Regions from separate parts of the Methylobacterium sp. P5_C11 genome, predicted to be linked through region 1. Evidence: predicted binding sites of a transcription regulator. Region 1 holds the regulator's gene; the other holds the start of a gene.
What was found. Region 1 encodes LexA, which represses DNA repair genes until DNA is damaged. Its sites were predicted from a motif close to TGTTCNNNNTGTGTTCNG; they were not measured.
Positions count from the first base shown of each region.

Region 1 (4,196 bases):
AAGGGATCGGCAGAAAGCGAAGGGCATCTCGGGGTGTCTCCGTCCGTCTCAAATCGCGACCGGGGCCGCGCAGGCTCTGATGGCCGCAAGGGAGCTAGGCCGAAGCGACTCGTTCGGCAATAGGCCTCGACGTGGAAGCGACGCGGCGACGATCAAAGTGAGCCGAGTGTTTCTGGTCTTGCCGTATTGGTCGATCAAAACAGATCGACTTTTGAACGTGACCAATATTACCGCGAATATGTTCGCTCGGGACGGATGGCGGGACTCTCACGGGTCTCGACGCGTTCGCGGGAGAGACGCACGGGTAGCGTAATGATCCGTCTATATACTCAGCTTTAGGTCATGCGTGGTACCTATATTTTTGAAAAACAAAATATAAAGCTTGTATTTGGCAGCAAAGACGCGAGCTATCCGGACTTTTTCTCTTAATCTGTCTCGTCTTGATTCKGTTGCGGATTGCTGCGAACTCGGCAGCGCTGCATAGGAGCAGGACGCTGAACGGCAGGCCGATCCGGAGCGGCTGTCGGCTCGGGCTAGGCGCGACGCGATGCTGATGGCCGAGATCCGGCGCGTTCAAGCGGCGAACTTCGGCGTCTGCTGGCTCAGGAAGGCGTGGCGTCAGCTCGCCCGCAAGGAGATCGCGGTGGCGCGCGGCACGGTCGCCCGGCTGATGCGGGCGATGGGCTTGGCCAGCGTCGTGGTGCGCGGGCGCAGGGTCCGCACCACCGTGCCCGATCCAGCTGCGGCCGGCCCCCCGCGACCCGGGTAATCGGAAGTTCAAGGGAGCAGGCCCTACGCGAGCGCCACCCCTTTGCCGGAAGCGGCCCCGTCGGCCATCCTCGATCTCCTCAACAGGCTGCAGACGCCGCGCGGCCCGAATAGTAAAGTCGCCTTCGAACACCCGCCCTGATATCAATTTCCCAAAGTGGTGCTAGCGCGGGCCGAGACCCGGATTGCGGCCTGGCAGGCGCGGAACCACCGTGCCGCGCCGCTCGATCGGCGCGTCGCACGCGTAGGCGAATTCGCTCTTCAGCGGATCGAACACGGTCTCGCCGGTGATCCGGCAATCTTCCCGCACCGTCTCGTCGAGATAGGCCCGGGCGGCGGTGCGGAAGCGCTTCACCCGGGTCGCGTCCGGCTCCGGATCGATCCGCGCCTCGCTCAGGTTGCAGCCGGCATATTCGCGCAGGGCGTTCGAGACGATCAGCATCCGGCGCTGCTGCCGGTTATCGTAGACCTCGTAGGGCTCCTTGCAGCCGATCGTCACCACCTGAGGGGTGAGCGCCACATAGTTCCGCGAGATATAGGAAAACCCGGTGGTGCAGCCGGCGAGGCCGAGGGCGGCGAGGCCGAGGGGCAGCAGAGCTGCGGGTCGTCGCATCCGCGTCATTCCAAGCTGGTCCCGGCCCGCGTCCCGGATCCGCCGCCTCTCCGGCGGGGCACGGGCCAGCATTGAAACGGCTCCGCTTGCGCCGTCAATGCGTTTCTCGGCCCGTCCCGTCCGGCGAGGCGCCGGATCGGCCGCATGGCCGGGCCGACACCGGTCCAAGCGTAGCGGTCCCGCCCTTGCAGAACACTTGCGGAACGTTTAACCTGTTCGTGATTTGTTTCGGAGACCGTCACGTGGCGGTCCGCCAAGCCGCGAGTCCCCCGTCGATGCTCACGCGCAAGCAGCTGGACCTCCTGCGATTCATCCAGAGCCGGATGCAGGAATGCGGTGTCCCGCCGTCCTTCGACGAGATGAAGGACGCCCTCGACCTCAAGTCGAAATCGGGCATCCACAGGCTGATCACGGCCCTCGAGGAGCGCGGCTTCCTGCGGCGCCTGCCGAATCGGGCGCGTGCCATCGAGGTGATCCGCATCCCCGAGAGCCTGACCCAGGCGCCCCCGACCGCGGCTTCGGCAGAGCCTCGCCGGTTCACGCCGAGCGTGGTCGAGGGCGGCAAGTCCAAGCAGCCGCCCGCACCGGCGAGCACGCGGATCCTCGACGAGGCCGGCCGCGCCATCTCGATTCCCGTGATGGGCCGGATCGCGGCCGGCACGCCGGTCTCCGCGATCCAGAACCAGAGCCACGCCATCACCCTGTCGCCGGACTTCGTGGCCGGCGGCGAGCACTACGCCCTTGAGGTGCGCGGCGACTCGATGGTCGAGGCCGGCATCCTCGACGGCGACCTCGTGGTGATCCGCAAGCAGGACACTGCCAACACCGGCGACATCATCGTGGCCCTGATCGACGACGAGGAGGCGACCCTCAAGCGCCTGCGTCGCCGGGGCTCCTCGATCGCCTTGGAAGCCGCCAATCCGGCCTACGAGACCCGCGTGCTCGGGCCCGACCGGGTGCGCATCCAGGGACGCCTGGTCAGCCTCGTCCGCCGCTACTGAAGCGGCTCGGCGGGCGCGTCGCCGGAGACGGCGCCGTTGCCTGACCCGTCGGTTTCCGGAGGCGGAGCCTCCGCGGTGTGGGATCCGTCCGACCCGGATGTGACGGGCGTCCGCAGGCGCGGCTCACGTGCCGGTCCCGGCCGCCAGGGTACGGCGCGGCCGTCGGCACGGGTGTACCGGGTGGCGAAACCGTCACCCTCGGCCCGGAGGGCGACCGCTCCGTGGGCGGTGAGGACGCGCCGGTCGATCACCAGCGGGCGCGTGCAGGTCGGGGGCGCCACGAGGCCGGTGATCACCACTGCGGCGCGGGCGCAATCCTCCGGGAAGGCGCGCCGATCCCGGACGAGGGCCACCGCTCGGCCGTCCGGCAGGCGCGCCGTGCAGCCGAGGTGGTCGCAGCGGCCGCTGCCCTGCGGTGCGACCAGCGTTGCGGGCCGCCGTCCGTCACCGTCCGCCTTCAGCCATTGCTCGAGGACGAAGCCGGAAGGGCTGCCCAGCACCGTGAGGCGTCCGTCTGGCCCCCGGACCGCGGCTCCTGCGCCCTGTCGGTCGACGTAGAGGTCGTAACGGTCCGGCCTGGCCGCGAGGACGAGGCCGACCAGGGCAGGCGCCAGGGCGAGCCAGCGCAGGCGCGAGGCTGGGAGCGTCGCCAGCAGCAGGCCGAGGGTCAGCAGGATCAGCGCCGACGTGCCGAAGGCCGGCACGACGACGATCGCCCGCTCGAACCCGGCGATCCAGTCGGAGACGACGAGCATGCCCCCCACCGCCTGACCCATCAGCCACCAGATCGGCCGGTCCTGGGCGAAGGGATAGGCCAGGATCCCGATCACCGCCGACGGCATCACCACGAGGGAGACCAGCGGCAGGGTCAGTGCGTTCCCGACAAGCCCGAAGGGCTGAACCGTCTGGAAATGATAGGTGGCGAAGGGCGCGGTCGCGATCTGGGCCACGAGGGTCGTGGCCAGGGTCCCGGTCACCGCCGAGAGGCCGGTGCCGACGAGCCGCCCGAGCCGCCCCGCCCCGGGGCGCACGAACAGCCGCCCGTCGATCAGCCGGGCGCAGGCGATCAGCCCGGCCACGGCGCCGAACGACATCTGGAAGCTCGGGCCGAGCAGGCCCTCGGGCTCCCGGGCGAGGGCGATCAGGGCGGCCAGCGCGAGGTTGCGCATCGACAGGGCCGGCCGGTCCGCCAGGATCGCGCCCAGCATGATCAGGGTCATGATCAGGGAGCGCTCGGCGGCGATGTCCCAGCCCGAGAAGGCGCAGTAGGCGGTGACCCCGACCATGGCGAAGCCGGCGGCGATCTTCTTGATCGGCCAGACCAGCGCGCAGTACGGCACCGCGGCGAGGACCGCCCGCACCAGCCAGAAGACCACGCCGGCGGCCAGCACCATGTGGAGCCCCGAGATCGACACCACGTGGTAGATTCCGGCGGCGCGGAGCGCGTCGTTGGTCGCCGGCGCGATCAGTCCCCGCTTGCCCGTTACAAGAGCCGCCGCCACCGCGCCCGCTTGTCCCCCTGCGGCCTGCGCGATCCGGCGGGTCAGCGCGTTGCGGGCCTCGTCCAGCAGAGCGGCGAGGCGCAGGCTCATGGGCGGCGGCTCGGTCGGCGCCCGGATCGCGACCGCGCCGACGAGCGAGCCCACCGCGCCGAGTCCCTGGAAATACGCGTCCCGGGCGAAGTCGTAGCCGCCCGGCCGGGCGGCCTCCGGCGGCGGCAGCAGCCGGGCGGTGGCGGCGACGACGTCCCCGGGGCGCGGGATGGGGGTCCTGCGGAACGAGACCCGCACCCGCACCGGCCGCGACTCCGGCGC
Region 1 covers NZ_JBFULS010000022.1:14,065-18,260, forward strand. The annotation lists gene ACXJKQ_RS13715 (SRPBCC family protein) at 1-27, opposite strand, end outside; partial or broken gene ACXJKQ_RS13720 (IS3 family transposase) at 494-800, shown strand; gene ACXJKQ_RS13725 (hypothetical protein) at 932-1,381, opposite strand; gene lexA (transcriptional repressor LexA) at 1,657-2,382, shown strand; gene ACXJKQ_RS13735 (ComEC/Rec2 family competence protein) at 2,376-4,196, opposite strand, start outside.

Region 2 (4,196 bases), on a different contig from region 1:
AGGGCCGGGAGACGGTTGTCGCCCCGCGTCGGCTTGGGCGCGACGTGGCCGTCCTGCGCGAACCGCGCCGACCACCGGCTGGCACTCGACACGCTCACACCGAACCGGGCTGCCGCCCGATGGAAAGAGGCGCCCTCGGCCACGGCCGCCACGACGCGCTCGCGCAGATCGACAGACAACGGTGAAGGCATCGCTGGCTCCTTCACCACTCAACGCCGCAATCGCTAACCCGTCGCAACGCCCGCGGGAACGGCTCTAGGCGGCATTCCCCTCCTTGCGGCGCAGCACCGAGTGCTTGCGGCCGTAGAAGAAGTAGACGACGAGCCCCATCGCCATCCAGATCACCAGGCGCAGCCACGTGTCGAGGGGCAGGCCGATCATCAGGAGCAGGCAGAACAGGATCCCGAGGATCGGCACGATCGGCACGGCGGGCGCCCGGAACGGTCGCTTCATGTGGCGGTCCGTGCGGCGCAGGTAGATCACCGAGCCGCAGACCAGGATGAAGGCGGCGAGCGTCCCGATGCTCACCATCTCGCCCAGGATGTTGATCGGCACCAGGGCCGCCACGCAGGCCACCAGAGCCCCGATGAGCATCTGGCTGCGATAGGGTGTCTGGTAGGTCGGGTGGACGTGGGAGAACATCTTCGGCAGCAGGCCGTCCTGGGCCATGGTGAAGAAGATCCGGCTCTGGCCGTAGAGCAGGACGAGGATCACCGTGGTCAGGCCGGTCAGCGCTCCGAGCTTGATCAGTAGGGCGAACCAGCCGATGCCGATCACGTCGACGCCCTTGGCGATCGGGTCGGGGACGTTGAGGTCCTTGTAGGGAACGAGCCCGGTCAGGACGGCGGCGACCAGAACGTACAGGATCGTGCACACGGCGAGGGAGCCGAGGATGCCGATGGGCATATCCTTCTGGGGCTTGCGCGCTTCCTGGGCGGCCGTCGAGACCGCGTCGAAGCCGATGAAGGCGAAGAACACCACGCCCGCGCCGCGCAGGATGCCGCTGTAGCCGTAATGCCCGAAGGTGCCGTCGTTCGGCGGGATCAGGGGGCTCCAGTGCGCCGTGTCGACATGCCCCCAGCCGAGCGCGATGAAGGCCACCACCACGGTGAGCTTCACCGCGACCATGATGTTGTTGAAGCGGGCCGATTCCTTGGTCCCGCGCACCAGCAGGAGCGTGATCAGCGCCACGACCAGCACGGCCGGCAGGTTGAACAGGGCGGTCCCGCCGCTGTCGATCGGCGTCCCGGGCGCATGCGCGAACTGGGCCGGGATCACGATCCCGACATCCTTCAGGATGCTCGTGACGTAGCCCGACCAGCCCACCGCCACGGTGGCGGCGCCCATGGCGTATTCCAGGATCAGGTCCCAGCCGATCAGCCAGGCGAAGAACTCGCCGAGCGTCGCATAGGTGTAGGTGTAGCTCGACCCGGCGACCGGGATCAGTGCCGCCATCTCGGAGTAGCACAGGCCGACGAAGGCGCAGGCGATGCCGCCGAGCACGAAGGAGAGCATGATCCCCGGCCCGGCATACTGGGCCGCGGCCGTGCCGGTGAGGACGAAGATGCCGGCGCCGATGATCGCGCCGATGCCCATCGCGGTGATCGACAGGGCGCCCAAGGATTTCGAGAGCTGCTGCTCGCCCTCGCCGCTTTCCAGGATGTCGTCGACCGATTTGCGCCCCATCAGGCCCGACGAATCCATTGCACCATCCTTCCAGGGCGGGAGCCGGCCGGCACTCTCCCGCGGATGGAGAGACGGCAAATCTTCTTACCCGAGAGGTTGTAGAGGAGGATCGACGGACAACAACGAGGCGCAGAGCAAGATTCTGTCGATCAGGCCCGTTCGATCCGCGCGATCAGCGGCCTCACCTTGAGACGCGGCGCGAACACGGCCGCGGTCCTCAGCACGTCCCGGCGCACGACGTCCCCGGCCCGGGCCTGCCGGGCGCCCGCCAGAGCCTCCACCCGGTTCCGGACGGTCCCGAGCCAGCCAGCGGCTGGGCGATGCAGGCGGCCGAGCCCGGTCTCCGGACGAGCCGTCCCGACGAAGCGGTCGAGGGTGCGGATCCAGCCCTCGGCCGGAACGTCGCCGGCCTCCAGGCACAGAACCCAGTCCCGCCGGGCCGCGGCGGCGCCGACGGCGTAGGGATTGCCGCTCCCCTGGAGCACCAGCGTCGCGCCGGTGGCCTCCGCGACGGCCGCGACGGCCTCGCTCGCGCGGCCCGACACGATCACCGCGTCGCCCACGAGGCCGCCCGCTACGCCGGACACGAGCACGCTGAGCGTGTCGGCCAGACGATCGATCGCGTCCGGATCGGCTGGGTCGGCCAGATAGGTCACCGCGGAGAGCATGTGCGCGCCCATAGACGATTCTGCGGCGCCGTAAACTGCCTGCGGGCGCGCGGGCAAAGCTGCCGCAGTCCGGAACGGCGGCAAAGCCAAGTTTGCCTGAAAATAAGGCGTTCCGCCAGGTCGTGTTCGCGCTATGTTCTATTCGCAACGGACAGAGGCGAGTCGTCATGGCGGAGTGGTCCGAGGGAGCCCGATCGCAAACCGCGCGCCGCCTCGAACCGAGCGCCGCGCCGCGGGACGCGCGGCGCGGCCGGGGCGCCACGGCCAATCCTTCGGGGCGCTACGAGCCGGCCCGGCGCGAGGTGTTCAGCGACGGGAGCTGGACAGCGGACACGCCGGCCGTCCTGCGCACGCAGGTCCTGCCGGAGCGCGCGGCCCGGATCATCGCCCGCAACACCTCCCCCGACATTCCCTTCGACAGGTCGATCAACCCCTATCGGGGTTGCGAGCACGGCTGCATCTACTGCTATGCGCGCCCGACCCATGCGTGGCTCGGCCTGTCGCCGGGGCTCGATTTCGAGTCGCGGATCTTCGCCAAGCCGGAGGCCGCCCGCCTCCTCGCCCGGGAGATCGCCGCGCCGGGCTACCGGCCGGAGACGATCGCCCTCGGCACCGCCACGGATCCCTATCAGCCGGTCGAGCGCGAGCACCGCATCACCCGTGCGGTGCTGGAGGTGCTGCGGGAGGCCCGCCACCCCGTCAGCATCACCACCAAGTCCGACCTCGTGCTGCGCGACCTCGACATCCTGGCCGAGATGGCGGCCGACAATCTCGTGCTGGCGGCGATCTCGCTTCCGACGCTGGACCCGGTCCTCGCCCGCCGCCTCGACCCGCGGGCGCCCCGGCCGGACAAGCGGCTCGCGGCGATGCGGGCGCTGAGCGCGGCGGGGGTGCCGGTGATGGTCAACGTCTCGCCGATCATCCCGGGCCTGACCGACCACGAGATCGAGGCGATCCTGGCCAGCGCACGGGGGCACGGCGCGAGCCGGATCGGCCACGCGCTTCTGCGGCTTCCAGGGGAGGTCGCCGACCTCGTCGCGGACTGGTTCGCGGAACATTACCCGGAACGCAGCGCGCGGGCCTTTGCCCTCCTGCGGGAGGCCCGGGGCGGCCGTGAGAACGATCCGCGCTTCGGCCACCGCTTCCGCGGCGAGGGGGCCTACGCGGTCATGATCGGCCAGCGCGTACGGCTCGCCGGCAAGCGGCTTGGCTTCGCCTTCGGCAGAGTCACGTTGAACCGCGACGCCTTCCGCAAGCCGGGGGCGCAACTGACGCTGTTCTGACTCTGGGCATGCGGGCTGGCCGGGCAACCCGGCGCCCGGTCTGAGCCAGCCAATGGACAAGCCGCAGGATCGTCGCCAACAACAATTCTGACTGAATAAAGATATCTTGGTTACAGATATCGTGTTGCGACCCAAATATTATCGAATATTTGTAAGAACAATTTTTCCAAAATGATTTCGAAAAAACGAAAAATCAAAGTTGACAGAGGGATCGCTAAGGTTTCAAATCCGCATCATAAGATCGTTTTTCAGCACGAAAGATTGCTGGATCCAATAAATATTCCAACCTATGATTGTTCGATCGAGCATTTATACTGTGTCTCACCTGAGATGGCGTCTCGGCACGCAATGTCGGATGCCGACAGTTGCGCGATCGGTGCCGTGTCACGCACTGCGACGCCGCGGGATGCTACGCGACGGATGCGGCGGGTTCAGCGTGCAGTGATCCTGACGATCGCGGACCGGATCTCGCTTCGTCCGGTGGCCGCCGCGCGCGCAGCGAGGCAGGGGAGGTCCAGGCTGTCCGGAGCCCGATCGCCGATGCCGACACGGCGGACTT
Region 2 covers NZ_JBFULS010000002.1:138,422-142,617, reverse strand. The annotation lists one part of gene ACXJKQ_RS02475 (IS630 family transposase) at 1-191, opposite strand, end outside; gene ACXJKQ_RS02470 (amino acid permease) at 256-1,704, opposite strand; gene ACXJKQ_RS02465 (hypothetical protein) at 1,836-2,366, opposite strand; gene ACXJKQ_RS02460 (PA0069 family radical SAM protein) at 2,522-3,637, shown strand.
Region 2: the regulator LexA is predicted to act here: its motif matches at 2,478-2,495, upstream of ACXJKQ_RS02460 (PA0069 family radical SAM protein).